Regions from separate parts of the Geobacillus sp. B4113_201601 genome, predicted to be linked through region 3. Evidence: riboswitches for the same ligand, from Rfam matches in the RefSeq annotation. Region 3 holds a riboswitch; each other region holds the start of a gene.

Region 1 (4,850 bases), on a different contig from region 3:
ATATCAGCTATGTCATTTCGCCGCAGGAGTATATGGACGAGCTGCCGAAAATTATGTGGCATATGGATGATCCGTTGGCGGATCCGGCTGCGGTGCCGCTGTATTTTGTCGCCCGTGAAGCGAGAAAACACGTTACCGTGGTGCTTTCCGGCGAGGGGGCGGACGAGCTGTTTGGCGGCTATAACATTTATCGTGAACCAGAGTCGTTGCGGTGGTTGGAGCGGATGCCGGGAGCGGTGAAGAGCGTGCTGCGCTTCATCGCCAAGTGGCTTCCCGACGGGGTGAAAGGGAAGAGCTTTTTAGAGCGCGGCACGACCCCGCTCGAAAAACGGTATATCGGGAACGCCAAAATATACAGTGAAGCGGAAAAGGCGGCCTTGCTCAAAACGTATGAAAAAGGCCGTGAGTATACAACGGTGACCGCGCCGCTCTATCAAGAAACCGTTCATTATCCGCCGGTCAACCGGATGCAGTACATTGATCTCCATACATGGCTGAGAGGCGATATTTTAGTTAAGGCCGATAAAATGACGATGGCGCATTCGCTTGAGTTGCGGGTGCCGTTTTTGGACAAAGCGGTGTTTGCAGCAGCTGCTACGATCGCTCCGGAGATGAAAACCGCCAACGGCACGACGAAATATATTTTGCGCAAAGCGGCCGAAGGCATCGTGCCGGATCATGTATTAAACCGGAAAAAATTAGGATTTCCTGTGCCGATTCGTCATTGGTTGAGAAACGAAATGTATGATTGGGCGAAACAGCTTATTCACGACAGCGAAACGGACCACTTGTTCCATAAAGACGTGCTGTATCGCTTGCTCGATGAGCATGCGCAGCAGAAAGCGGACCATAGCCGCAAGCTGTGGACGGTGTTGGCGTTTATGATTTGGCATCAAGTGTATGTAGAGCGAGCCTATGATTTTGTTTCATCTGGACAAAAGGAAAAGCCGCTGGCGCCTGCTTTTGAGGCGTAAGGGGGAACAGGACGAGGCGTCCCGGAATTCGGCCGGGGCGCCTGTCTGTTTTGGCCCGAAAACTATAAGGGGCGGTGATTGACTCGCGCAACTGCTTCTCGGAATCGTTTCTCCAATAGAAAAGTCTTGCAACACTGCACACTTTTATTCATTGACCAAAGGAAACCAATGTTTTTCAACGGCCTTCTAAGGATTGATTGAGAAAATCTCGCTTGTCCCTTGCAATTCTTGTTGTTTTGGTATATGCTTGTTCCATCAGGATGATCATCCACTATATATTGATTTGTTTCCTTTTTCAAACAACTATATATCGTTGTGCCAAGCAATGGTGTCCATCAGGACTTAATAGGGAATCCGGTGTGAATCCGGAACTGCCCCCGCAACTGTATGTGCGGACGAAATGGGATGGCCACTGGCGGCAAGAGCTATTTAGCGCCGCTGGGAAGGACCCAAAGTAGGACGATGCACGAGTCAGGAGACCTGCCTTGCTTGGAACGTTTCATGTTCTTCGGGGTGTGAGAAGATGAAACGATAGGGGAAAAGAAAAAGGGAGTTCGTCTGCCTTTTTCCGTCTGTCGTTTCATCCGCTCGCCTGCCCGAGCGGATTTTTTTATGGAGGAGAGGAGAAACGAATGACAGTGTCGACGAAATCAATTGTTGTCGATGATCAAGGAAAAGAGAAATCATTTTCGCGTGAGGAGTTTGCTAGGTTGGTGGAGCAGGCGGCGGCCGACTTTGTCCGTCTGTCGCTCGAGGAATATGAAGAACGTGTATGGCAGCTTCTCAGCCGAAAAGAGATGGTCACCTTCCGGCAGCTGTATCAAACCGCCATTTTGGAAGGGCTGTCGTATATTAGTGAGGAGGAGCCGGAATGGACGTTTGTGTGCGCCCGCCTGTATTTGCAACAACTGTACCGGGAGGCAGCACGGCAGCGCGGGTACGAGGAGCGCAAGCGGTATGGCGATTTCTACTCGCTCCTTGTTGCGCTGACGGAACAAGGAGTATATCATCCGCTGCTGCTTGAACGTTATACGAAAGAAGAAATTGAGTCCATCGGTGCGTTTCTTGATCCGGAGAAGGACAAGTTGTTTACGTACATAGGGTTGCGCACGCTTGCGGATCGGTATTTGGCCCGCGATTATGAGCGGCGGTTGTATGAGTTGCCGCAGGAGCGATTTTTGATTATCGCCATGACGCTTATGGCCAATGAACCACAGCAGCGGCGGCTTGAGTTGGTGAAGGAAGCGTATTGGGCGTTAAGCAACCTATACATGACCGTGGCGACGCCGACGCTTGCCAACGCCGGGAAGTCATACGGCCAGCTGTCGAGCTGCTTTGTCGACACGGTCGATGACAGTTTGCAAGGGATTTACGACAGCAACACCGACATCGCCAATTTATCGAAATCGGGCGGCGGCATTGGGGTCTATTTAGGGAAAATCCGGTCGCGCGGCAGCGACATTAAAGGATTCAAAGGGGTCTCCTCCGGCGTCATCCCGTGGATGAAGCAGCTGAACAACACAGCGGTGAGCGTCGATCAGCTTGGGCAGCGAAAGGGAGCTATTTCCGTCTATTTGGATGTGTGGCATAAAGATATTTTTGCGTTTCTCGATGCGCGGCTCAACAACGGCGACGAACGGCTGCGGACGCATGACTTGTTCACCGGCGTTTGCATCCCTGATTTGTTCATGGAAATGGTCGAACAGCGCGGCGACTGGTATTTGTTTGATCCGCATGAAGTGCGGACGGTGATGGGATTTAGTTTGGAAGACTTTTATGATGAGGAAAAAGGGAAGGGCAGCTTTCGGGAGAAATATTGGCAATGCGTCAACGAACCGAGGCTGTCGAAAGAAAAAGTGCCGGCGATCGAAGTGATGAAAAGCATTATGCGCAGCCAGCTCGAGTCGGGGACGCCGTTTATGTTTTACCGCGATGAAGTGAACCGACAAAATCCGAATCGCCATCTCGGGATGATTTACTGCAGCAACCTTTGCACGGAAATCGCGCAAAACCAAAGCCCGACGGTGATGAAGCGGCAATATGTGAAAGACGGAGTGATTGTGATCGAAAAAATCCCGGGCGATTTTGTCGTCTGCAATTTATCGTCGATCAACTTGGCGCGTGCGGTGACCGATGGGGTGTTGGAGCGGCTCATCCCGATTCAAATGCGGATGCTTGATAATGTCATTGATTTAAATCACATTCCGGTGCTGCAGGCCGGTTTGACGAACGAAAAATACCGCGCTGTCGGGCTTGGCACTTTTGGCTGGCATCATTTGCTGGCGTTAAAAGGCATTCGCTGGGAGTCAGAGGAAGCGGTCCGCTACGCCGATGAACTGTATGAAACGATCGCGTATTTGGCGATTCAAGCGAGCATGGAGCTCGCCAAAGAAAAAGGGAGCTACCCGGCGTTTGCCGGATCGGATTGGCAGACGGGCGCTTATTTCGAACGGCGCGGCTACCAAAGCCACGGCGAGCTCGATTGGGACCGACTCAAGAGCAATGTGGCCCGCTACGGGGTGCGCAACGGCTATATCATGGCCATTGCGCCCAACGCCTCGACGTCGATCATCGCCGGCAGCACGGCGAGCATCGATCCGATTTTCTTAAAAGTGTATGCCGAGGAAAAGAAAGATTATAAAATTCCTGTGACCGTGCCGGATCTAAACGAACAGACGACATGGTATTACAAATCGGCGTACCATATCGACCAACGTTGGAGCATCAAGCAAAACGCCGCGCGCCAGCGCCATGTCGACCAAGCCATCTCATTTAACTTCTACGTCATGAATACGATCAAGGCAAAGGAGCTGCTCGATTTGCATTTGACGGCGTGGAAGTCGGGGTTGAAAACGACGTATTACGTGCGTTCGACATCGGGGACGATCGAAGAGTGCGATTCGTGCGCGAGCTGACCGGGGCCAAAAGAGGCGCACTTCCTTGTGCCGGAGAGGCGTAAGCGGTTGGCCGCGCGCACGATACTATATAAGCTACAATTTGGTTTTCCATGGCATTGTTGCTCTTCTTGTCACCGTGCCAGCTTGTCAGGTGATCAAGATGGGACATGGAGATCAGAAATTCTTTTATAGAAAACGAAAGGGAGGAATGGACGATGACGATCGGCTTAGTCAAACGACCTATTATGGATCCGGAGGCGCCGAACCGCTCGACGGGCATCATCAACGGCCGCTGCTCGAATGTGTTGAATTGGGATGATCTTGCCTATCCGTGGGCGTATGCCAAATATAAGCGAATGCTCGCCAATTTTTGGACGCCGTTTGAAATCAATATGGCGCAAGATGTGAAGCAGTTTCCGCAATTAACGGCCCGCGAGCAGGAGGCCTTTTTGAAAATCATCGGTCTTCTGGCGCTGCTTGACAGCATCCAAACCGATTACGCCGGACGTGTCGCTGATTACATTACGGACCCGAGCATCAACGCGCTCATGATTATGCTCGCCCAGCAGGAAGTCATTCACAACCATTCGTATTCATACGTGCTTTCGAGCCTTGTGCCGAAAGCGAAGCAAGATGAAGTATTCGACTTTTGGCGGAACGAACCGACGCTGCGCAAGCGGAACGATTTTGTGACGAACGGCTACAAGGCGTTTGCGGAAGAGCCGAATGTGGAAAACTTGTTGCGCTCGATCGTTTTTGACGTCATTTTAGAAGGACTGTTTTTCTACTCAGGGTTTGCGTTCTTCTACAACCTCGCGCGCCAGCAAAAAATGGTGGCGACGAGCACGATGATCAATTACATCAACCGTGACGAGCACATTCATGTCGATTTGTTTGCGAAAATTTTCAAAGAAGTGTTGAACGAATATCCGGAATATCGGACGCCGGAGTTGGCGGATTTTGTCCGGGAAACGTTTAC
Region 2 (4,850 bases), on a different contig from region 3:
CAGTAAATAAATCTTCGGTTTCAACTTTTACAAATACTTTCATAGACGTACGACCGGTGGAATACACGAATGCTTCCAGCTTTAAGATGTCGCCAATTTTGGCAGAAGAAATAAAGTCAATCTTGTCAATGGAGGCGGTGACCACTGCTCTTCGGGCATGACGCATAGCGCAAATTGCCGCAATTTCGTCAATGTACGCCAGCACCGTTCCACCAAAAATGGTACCAAGATGATTCGTATCGGACGGGAGCACCAATCTGGTCTGAATCGTTTTCGACTGTTCAGCGCTTGCTATCATCCTGATCCCCTCCTTGAAGAGAGACGAAAAGACGGTTACGCATCTCCTTTGCCGCGGCAACCATCGCTTGCAAGCTGGCGATCGCTTCTTTCTCCGTACGGGTTTTTAATCCGCAATCAGGATTCACCCAAAATTGGTCAGGCCGCAGGACACGCAACGCTCTCTCAAGCTGAATGAGAATCTCATCTCTGCTCGGGATGCGAGGGCTATGAATGTCATACACCCCCAGTCCGATTTGCTTGCGATACGTATGGATTTCAAATAAAGATAACAGCTCTCCTCCGCTCCGCGCGGCTTCAATCGAAATGACATCGGGATCTAGATCATCAATGATGTCGATCATTTCCGAAAAATCTGAGTAGCACATGTGTGTATGAATTTGCGTTTCTAAACGAACAGCCGATGTCGCTAAACGAAAGGCATATACCGCTTCCTGCCAATAAGCCGGCTGTTTTTGTCTTTTGAGCGGCAACCCTTCTCTTAGTGCAGGTTCATCAACTTGAATGATGCGGATTCCCGCCTGTTCAAGCGCCAACACTTCTTGACGGACTGCCAAAGCGAGTTGATTCAGCACCGCGGAGCGAGGCAGATCCCGACGAACAAATGACCAATTGTACAAAGTGACAGGACCCGTCAACATCCCTTTCACCGGTTTTTCTGTTAGCGATTGAGCGTAAACACTCTCTTCAACAGTTATAGGACAAAGATGGACAACATCGCCAAATATGATTGGGGGACGGACGCAACGCGATCCGTATGACTGCACCCATCCGTTTGTCGTGCAGGCGATACCTCCTAATTTTTCACCAAAGAACTCTACCATATCTGTTCGTTCAAATTCACCATGAACAAGAACGTCAAGTTCGAGTTTTTCTTGAATTTCTATCCACTTTGCGATTTGTTTACGGATAAAGGTTTGATATTGCTTTTCGTCCCATTCTTGTTTTTTCCGCTTCAGCCGCGCTTGCCGCACTTCGCGGGTCTGTGGAAAACTCCCGATCGTCGTAGTAGGCAAAAGCGGCAATTTTAGATGTTGTTGCTGTGCTTGCCTTCGCTTTGCATAGGGAGGACGTTCCGTTTGTTCAATGGGTTGTATCGTTTTTTTTATAGGCTGGCCTCGAAGTAGGCCAAGAGCTTCCCCGGTTTGTTCATCATAGTGGCGCAAATCGGATAAAGAACGTTTCCCTTGGGCGTATTCAGCAAGCAGGCGCACTTCATCAAGCTTTTCATCCGCAAATGCCAATGAATCGACCAATCCTTTTGCTAAACGGCGTTCATGTTTGACTGTAATCGGTACATAAAGCAGGCTAGACGACGGTTGAATAATCAAGTGTTCCGTATACTTCGACAGCTCTTCGAGTAGCGCTGCTTTTTGGACGAGTGTACTCTTCCAAACATTGCGACCGTCGATCATACCCGCAGCTAGCCATTTCCCTTTTGGAAACCCATATTTCTTCATGTTGTACAAATTTTCACCGTCATCATGAACGAAATCAAGACCGAACCCGGCGACAGGTAGAGAGACGATTTCTGGATAATTAGAAAGGCTCTCGAAATACGTTTGTAAAATCAGCTGGACACCAGGTACTTTTTGATAGAATGAATGATAAACGTATTCAACAGCGGCCACGATGTCTTCATCAATCTCTTGCACAAGAATAGGCTCATCAACTTGTACCCAGCGCACCCCTGCTCTATACAACTCATCAAGCAATTCGATATATACGGGGACGAGGAGCTGTAGGTGCTTATGCCAATGTACTCCTGTGCTTAACTTAGCCAAAATTAAAAACGTGACAGGTCCAAGCAAAACAGGTTTTGTTTCAATTGAAAGATTATCTTTGATAAATTGGTAATCACGTAAAAGAAAATTTTCCATAAGCCTTGGTTGTAGGCCATCAAGCTCTGGAACAATGTAGTGATAGTTGGTATTAAACCATTTTGTCATGGCCATAGCCGGCTGGCTGCTTGTTCCCCTCGCCATGGCAAAATAAGTATCCCATCGGCGCTCACTTTCTTGGCCAAATCGTTTTGGAATATACCCAAACATAAAAGCGGTATCCAGCACATGATCGTATAATGAAAAGTCCCCGATTGGTATCAGTTCGATTCCTTTTGCCATTTGTTTTTTGATGGATGATAGTTGAATGGTCTTCATCGTTTCCATTAGATTGGCTTCTTCCAATTGCCCATTCCAAAATGACTCCAATGCTTTTTTCCATTCTCGTTGTTCACCGATTCGAGGATAACCTAAATTAGAACTATGAATTGCCAATCGTAGCACCTCCATGTCATTTTCCTCAATACAAGTAAAATGCCCACCTTCTAGACAGACAGAAGGAGGGCATAACTAGCTTGTATTGAGGTACTTGAAGTGCCTCTTGTTCATTTTCCCCCACTCCTCCCTATGACGCGTAGGTCGAAAGTGTATACAACAGGCAGGTCTCCTGACTTAGCTTCATCGCGGTGGATCCCCTTCCCATTCCAAACAAGGAACAGTGGGTTATTGATCCTCGCTCTGCATCACAGTGGCGCGACCGTGTTGGATTTTCACCAAACTTCCCTTTTAAAGTTCACGCAGATTGGTGAACTACCTGTTGCTAGGTCTTATCAGATATGCTGTTTTTAGCGACATCCTCCCACCACCTGCACTGACGCTTAGAGGTGGGGCTTCTCAAGTCATCATGATTAGTAATATTATCATAGTTTTTAAAATTCAGTATACTACAATTACTCAGATTTGGCAAGGGAAATACACCATCTATTCTAGCCCGAGTCGAACTTTAGTAGCATCCTCTTACTTTTTTGGTGAAGAGCCCAAAAGTTTACAGCAAGCACAAAATCGGAACATGGGGAATTGTCTAGGAAGCTAAGGTGCGTAGCGAATACCTCTTTACATCAAACCATATGTAAAAATGAGACATGAACCGGACTCCTTGGTTGAAATAGCTGTGCTCAAAACTCATTCACCCAAGTAGGTTCATGTCTCCCCAAAAGTTCTTCGCTACAACAGCTTGGCATCATGTTTCTTTCTAGCCGGAAACAAAATCTGCGAAGCTTTTTGTATGGTAAAAGCGGCCAAATGGTCAACCGTAGCCTATTTACAAAAAAGGCCTGTTAGACTCATCCAACAGGCCTTTTCGTTTTCAGCTTTTTGGTTCGGCATCTGACCTTTTGTTACAACAGCCTTTTCCCACCGAACCGCTCACTCCACCGTCACGCTTTTCGCTAGGTTACGCGGTTTGTCGACGTCGCAGCCGCGATGCAGGGCGGCATAGTACGCGATCAGCTGCAGCGGCACGACGGAAACAAGCGGCGTAAGGTCCGGATGGACGGCCGGGATGACGAAGCGGTCGCCGTCGCCTTCCACGCCGCGCATCGAGATGACGCACGGGTTCGCGCCGCGGGCGACGACTTCTTTTACGTTGCCGCGAATGCTTAAGTTGACGTGCTCTTGGGTGGCGAGGGCAATCACCGGCGTACCGTCCTCAATCAAGGCGATCGTGCCGTGTTTCAGCTCGCCGCCGGCGAACCCTTCCGCTTGGATATAGGAGATTTCTTTCAGCTTGAGCGCGCCTTCCAAGCAGACGTAGTAGTCAACGGCGCGGCCGATAAAGAAGCAGTTGCGCGTCAGCGTCAAGTAGTCGCGTGCGATGTTCTCCATTTCTTCTTTCGCGTCACACAGCATTTCCATCACATTGGCGACGATGGCGAGCTCTTTCGTCAGGTCAAAATTCAATTCGCGACCTTTCGCTTTCGCCGCAGTCGCCGCTAAAATCGCCAGCACCGCGATTTGCGCCGTGTAGGCTTTCGTCGAAGCGACGGCAATTTCCGGGCCGGCGTGCAACAAGAGCGTATAGTCCGCTTCCCGCGACAGCGTCGAGCCTGGGACGTTGGTGATTGTAATGGCTTTATGGCCAAGTTTGTTCGTTTGCACGAGCACGGCGCGGCTGTCGGCCGTTTCGCCGCTTTGCGAAATAAAGAGGAAGAGCGGCTTTTCCGACAACAGCGGCATGTTGTACGAAAATTCGCTGGCAATATGCACTTCGACTGGGATTTTCGCCCACGACTCGATCAATTGCTTGCCGACAAGACCTGCGTGGTAGCTCGTTCCGCACGCGACAATGTACAGGCGGTCGGCGTTCAGCACTTCGTTGATGATCGCTTGGTCAATCGTCAATCCGCCGTGTTCGTCTTGGTATTTTTGAATGATGCGGCGGATGACAAACGGCTGCTCATCAATTTCTTTCAGCATGTAATGCGGATACGTCCCTTTTTCAATGTCGCTCGCATCGAGCTCAGCCGTAAATGGCTTCCGTTCGACTGTTTCACCGTTTAGCGTTTGAATCGTGACGTTCTCGCTCGTGACGATGACTAGTTCCCCATCCATCAGTTCGACGAATTGATTCGTCACTTGGAGCATCGCCATGGCATCGCTTGCCACGACGTTGAAGCCGTCACCGAGACCGGCAAGAAGCGGGCTTTTGTTTTTCGCTGCGTACAACGTTTCCTCGTTTTCCGCGTCAATCATGGCGATGGCGTACGACCCTTT
Region 3 (4,850 bases):
AGTGAACGATGGCTATCTCGTCCGCCGGCGCGGGAAAGGAACGTTTGTCGCCGCCAAAAAAATCGAGCAGCCGCTGAAAGGGCTGACGAGCTTTTCCGAAGATATGCGGGCGCGCGGCATGGAGCCCGGCACGATCGTCCTCCGCTTTGAGACCGTTCCCGCTTCCGAGAAGCTTGCTGAAGGACTTGGCGTCACAAAAGGCGATGACCTTTATGAAGTCCGCCGCCTCCGGTTGGCCGATGGCTTGCCGATGGCGCTGGAGACGCTCTACATTCCCGTCCATCTTGTTCCCGGGCTGACGCGTGATGTTGTAAGCGGTTCTGTCTATGAATTTATCGAAAAGGAAACAGGATTGATCATCGGTTCTGCTGTTCAAACATTGGAAGCGTCCGTCGCCCGCAAGCTGGAGGCCGAGCATTTGCAAGTGAAAGAAGGGGCGCCGGTGCTGCTGCTTGAGCGCCGCACCTGCCTTGATGACGGCCGGCCGATGGAAATCGTTAAATCGGTGTACCGCGGCGACCGATACAAATTTATGATTGAAATGGAAAGGGGAGGAGTATGAATGTTAGGCTTTTTACAGCGAATTGACAATTGTGTCACACGCTTGCGCCTAAAAGTGAAAGACATGTCAAAAGTCAACGAAGCAGAATTGAAACGTTTGGGAGCGAAAGGTGTGCTTCGCCTCAACCAAACGGACTTGCAAGTGATTGTTGGCACGGATGTCGAATTTTTAGCCAATGCGATGAGAAAACGGTAAAAAGCGAGATGGTTGGGCCGTTCAATGGTTGGCAAACATGAAACTTTTTTTTGCCCTCCACGTATGACTATAGAGGATGCGGTGCTCTGCCAAAACAACGTGCGTTGCTGCCCGTTGCGGAGCGGCGCGAGCCAATGAAAAATGGAAGGGGTCGGGGTGAGAAATGAGCATGTTTGGAAAAGTCGCGGCCGATGTGCTTGGATTGAGCGACATCGGTTCGGTCATTCAACCGAAAGACTACGACAAAGTCGATGCCGATGATTACGTGATGCACGAGGATGGAGAAAAAATCTACTTCCTTATTAAATCGAAATCCGATGAGTATTGCTTCACCAACCGTGCGCTCATTCATCTGGACGGCACGAGCGCAACAAGCAAAAAACGGACGCTGCGCCGCTACGATTACTACAAGCATCCGATTTCCGACGTGTCGCTCGAGACGGCCGGAACGGTCGATTTGGACGCGGAAATCAAATTCAAAATCGGGACGCACGCCTACTCGATTGATGTGCATAAAAAGCATATCGAGGAACTGAAAGATTTGTATAAATCGCTGCTTGCGATCGCCGATATTTGCCGCGAAAATGAAATGAAGCTCGACTATGCCGAGCGGAGCCTCGAGCTGGCGGCCAAGGTGTTTGCCAACATGCGCGGCGACGGCGCCAATGTGTCGACGGATTTTCAGGCCGTGAATGAATACGCGTTTCGATGGCTGACAGAAGCGAAAAAGAACTATACGGTGAAAGATTTCGGCTTTGTATTTGAAAAATACATCGAGCAGTGAGGAGATGAAACTTGCATTCGGGAAAGACGCCGGGCTAGAGGGAGGCGTCTTTCCCTGTTTTTCAAAGGAGCGCGGCGTTGCCAAACGGTGAAGGGGGCGAGAGTGGAAGTAGGCAACGTGGGGAAGTTTTGCGATCTCATGCGGACACGAACGCTGAGACACCGCAAGGAGCAGCGCTTGTTTGTTGTCGCTCGGTCGCAAATTGATGGTTGTCAAATGAGCGATGTTGCTTTAATATAAAATTGTCCATATCCGAATTATTTCGTCGATTCGCAGCAAGGTGCCGAAAAGGCTTAATAGGGAATCCGGTGGGAATCCGGAGCTGTCCCCGCAACTGTCAATGCGGACGAAATGAAATCGCCACTGTACGGACGGATGGCTTGCGCTGTTTTCCGTACGGGAAGGCTTCAGAGTAGGATGACGCATGAGCCAGTAGACCTGCCTTGCTTGCCGCAGTTTCCGAATCTTCGGGGGGTGAGACGCGGAAACAGTCGCATAGGGCATAGTTGTGCCCATTGGTGGTCTGTTTCCCGCTCATTCCCCGACCGGACGGAATGGGCGTTTTTTTATTGTCCATACATCATTGAAGGGGGGACGTACGGATGAAGCGTTGGAAATGGTCTGCGGCGCTCGCTGCTCTCCTCCTTTTGGCCGCTATGCTTGCCGGTTGTGGCAGCGGAGCGGGCAGCAGCGCCCAGCCGACAAAAAAAGAGGAGCCGAAGACGGAGCAATCGGCGTTTCCGGTGACGGTGAAAGACGGGTTGGGGGAAGAGGTCACCATCAAAGCGGAGCCGAAAACGATCGTTTCGCTCATCCCGAGCAATACGGAAATCGCCTACGCGTTGGGGCTCGGTGAAAAAATCGTCGGCGTCAGCGATTTTGACAATTACCCTGAAGACGTCAAGACGAAAACGAAAATCGGCGGCATGGAGTTTAACGTTGAGAAAATTCTTTCGTTGAAGCCGGATCTTGTCTTGGCTCATGCGTCAAGCGCCCATAACTCGCGCGATGGCTTGCAGCAATTGAAAGACGCCGGCATCACTGTGCTTGTCGTCAATGATGCGAAATCGTTTGCGGACGTGTACGCCTCGATCGAGCTCATCGGCAAAGCGACGGGAACGGTGGACAAAGCGAAGCAAGTGATTGAAGGGATGAAAGAAAAGCTTTCGCAAATCGAAGAAAAAGCGAAACAAATTCCGGCGAACAAGCGGGCGAATGTGTGGGTGGAAGTGTCGCCGCCGCCGCAGCTGTATACGGCCGGCAAAGGAACGTTTATGGACGAGATGCTGCAAGTGATTTCAGCGAAAAACGTCGCCGGCGATTTGGAAGGCTGGCCGATGGTGACCGAGGAAAAAGCGGTGGCCTATAAGCCGGATGTGATCATCACGACATACGGCGGGGCGAAACAAGTGCTCGAGCGCGCGGCCTGGAAAGATGTGCCGGCGGTGAAAAACAAGCGGGTGTATGATGTCAACACCGATTTGGTCAGCCGGCCGGGCCCGCGCCTCGCCGAAGGGGTCGAGGAACTTGCCAAAGCCATTTACCCGGAAGTGTTTCAGTAAACTACCGATGTATATCATGGCCGTTACGGCGGCTGTATTTTCGCTGCTCGCAGGGGTATCGACAGGGTCGCTGTCGATTCCCTTTTCTTCTATTATCGAGATTCTCGCGTCACAATGGCTCGGAATGCCGCTCTCGTCGGACGTTCCTTCCGACTGGGTGCCGATTGTGATGGCGATCCGCCTGCCGCGCGTCGTGCTCGCCTTTTTGGTTGGCGCTTCGTTGGCGCTGGCTGGGGCGGCGTTTCAGGGGCTTTTGAAAAACGCGCTCGCCGACCCGTACACGCTCGGCGTTTCATCCGGCGCGTCGGTCGGCGCGGTGCTCGTGATCTTCCTTGGCTGGCAATGGCCGTTGTTCGGCACGTTTACATTGCCGATCGTCAGTATCGTATGCGGCATGGCGACGCTTGCGGCCGTCTTGGCGTTTACTCGCGCCGTCGATCGGCGAATGTCGGTGGAGACGATCATTTTAGCCGGCATTATTTTCGGGGCCTTTTTTAGCGCCTTCATTTCGCTCATGATCGCTTTGACCGGCGACGAATTGCGGCAAATCATCTCTTGGCTGATGGGGAGCGTGGCGATGCGCGGATGGAAATACAGTGGATTGCTGTTTCCGTTTTTCCTCATCGGTGCCGTGGTGTTGATCGCCAACGGCCGCGAGTTGAACGCGTTCGCGTTCGGCGAGGCGGTGGCGCTTCATGTCGGCGTTGACGTTGCGCGCCGGAAAATCGTTATTTTGACGGCGGCCGCCTTGCTCACCGGAGCGGCGGTGTCGGTGTCGGGGACGATCGGCTTTGTCGGGCTTGTCGTTCCCCACATCGTGCGGCTTTTATGCGGGCCGGACTACCGGGTGCTTTTGCCGCTATCGCTCTTGTACGGGGGGGCGTTTCTTGTGTTCGCCGATCTGGCGGCGCGGACGATCATCGAGCCGCGCGAGCTGCCGATTGGCGTCATCACTTCGCTCGTCGGCGCTCCGCTGTTTGCCGTTTTGTTTTTCCGAAAAACGAAGCGAAAGTTGGGATGACGATGCTGCAAGTGCGAGAGGTGTCGCACCGATACGGGACGACTCAAGTGCTTGACCGGGTGACGTTTTCCGTGGAGAAAGGGGAGCTGTTTGGCATCATTGGGCCGAACGGCAGCGGCAAGACGACATTGCTCAAGCTCATCAGCAAAGAGCTGCCGCTGGCAAGCGGCGAGATTGCCATCAGCGGTTGGCCGCTTTCCGAACTGTCGACAAAACAGTGGGCGCGCTTGGCCGCCGTCCTGCCGCAAACGTTGGAAACGGCGCACGGCTATACGGTGAAAGAAACGGTGGCGCTCGGCCGCTACGCCCATCAGCGCGGCTTGCTTCCAGCGTGGACGGCGGAAGATGAAGCCGCCGTTCAAGAGGCGCTCGCCGTTGTCGGCCTCGCCCACAAAATGGATGCGCCGCTGGAGCGGTTAAGCGGCGGCGAGCGGCAGCGGGCTTATTTGGCGCGGGCGCTCGCTCAAGAGCCGCAGCTGCTCTTGTTGGATGAGCCGACCAACCATATGGATGTAAGCGGGCAAGTCCGGCTTTTGGACCGGCTTACTGCAGCGGCTCGTGCCCGCGGTTTGACGGTGGTCGCGGTCTTTCATGAGATGAACGTCGCCAGCCTGTATTGCGATCGGGTGCTCGTTTTAAAGGACGGGAAAACAGCCGCGCTCGGCGCGCCGGCGGACGTCATGACGCCAGCGCTGCTGAATGACGTGTTTGCCGCTCCGGTCGTGC

What was found. A riboswitch is a leader RNA that binds a small molecule or an ion and turns the genes downstream of it on or off. The one in region 3 is predicted to bind cobalamin.
Region 1: another riboswitch for cobalamin. It lies ahead of B4113_RS10775 (ribonucleoside-diphosphate reductase subunit alpha); the one in region 3 lies ahead of B4113_RS14015 (ABC transporter substrate-binding protein).
Region 2: another riboswitch for cobalamin. It lies ahead of metE (5-methyltetrahydropteroyltriglutamate--homocysteine S-methyltransferase); the one in region 3 lies ahead of B4113_RS14015 (ABC transporter substrate-binding protein).

What each region holds. Positions count from the first base shown of each region.
Region 1 covers NZ_LQYX01000078.1:45,915-50,764, reverse strand. The annotation lists gene asnB (asparagine synthase (glutamine-hydrolyzing)) at 1-974, shown strand, start outside; cobalamin riboswitch at 1,284-1,477, shown strand; gene B4113_RS10775 (ribonucleoside-diphosphate reductase subunit alpha) at 1,607-3,889, shown strand; gene B4113_RS10770 (ribonucleotide-diphosphate reductase subunit beta) at 4,087-4,850, shown strand, end outside.
Region 2 covers NZ_LQYX01000075.1:8,546-13,395, reverse strand. The annotation lists gene B4113_RS10030 (acyl-CoA thioesterase) at 1-298, opposite strand, end outside; gene metE (5-methyltetrahydropteroyltriglutamate--homocysteine S-methyltransferase) at 282-2,588, opposite strand; cobalamin riboswitch at 2,718-2,911, opposite strand; gene glmS (glutamine--fructose-6-phosphate transaminase (isomerizing)) at 3,504-4,850, opposite strand, start outside.
Region 3 covers NZ_LQYX01000099.1:8,944-13,793, reverse strand. The annotation lists gene B4113_RS14030 (GntR family transcriptional regulator) at 1-562, shown strand, start outside; partial or broken gene B4113_RS14025 (glucose PTS transporter subunit EIIB) at 575-757, shown strand; gene B4113_RS14020 (PH domain-containing protein) at 927-1,541, shown strand; cobalamin riboswitch at 1,803-2,002, shown strand; gene B4113_RS14015 (ABC transporter substrate-binding protein) at 2,144-3,103, shown strand; gene B4113_RS14010 (iron ABC transporter permease) at 3,069-4,124, shown strand; gene B4113_RS14005 (adenosylcobinamide amidohydrolase) at 4,121-4,850, shown strand, end outside.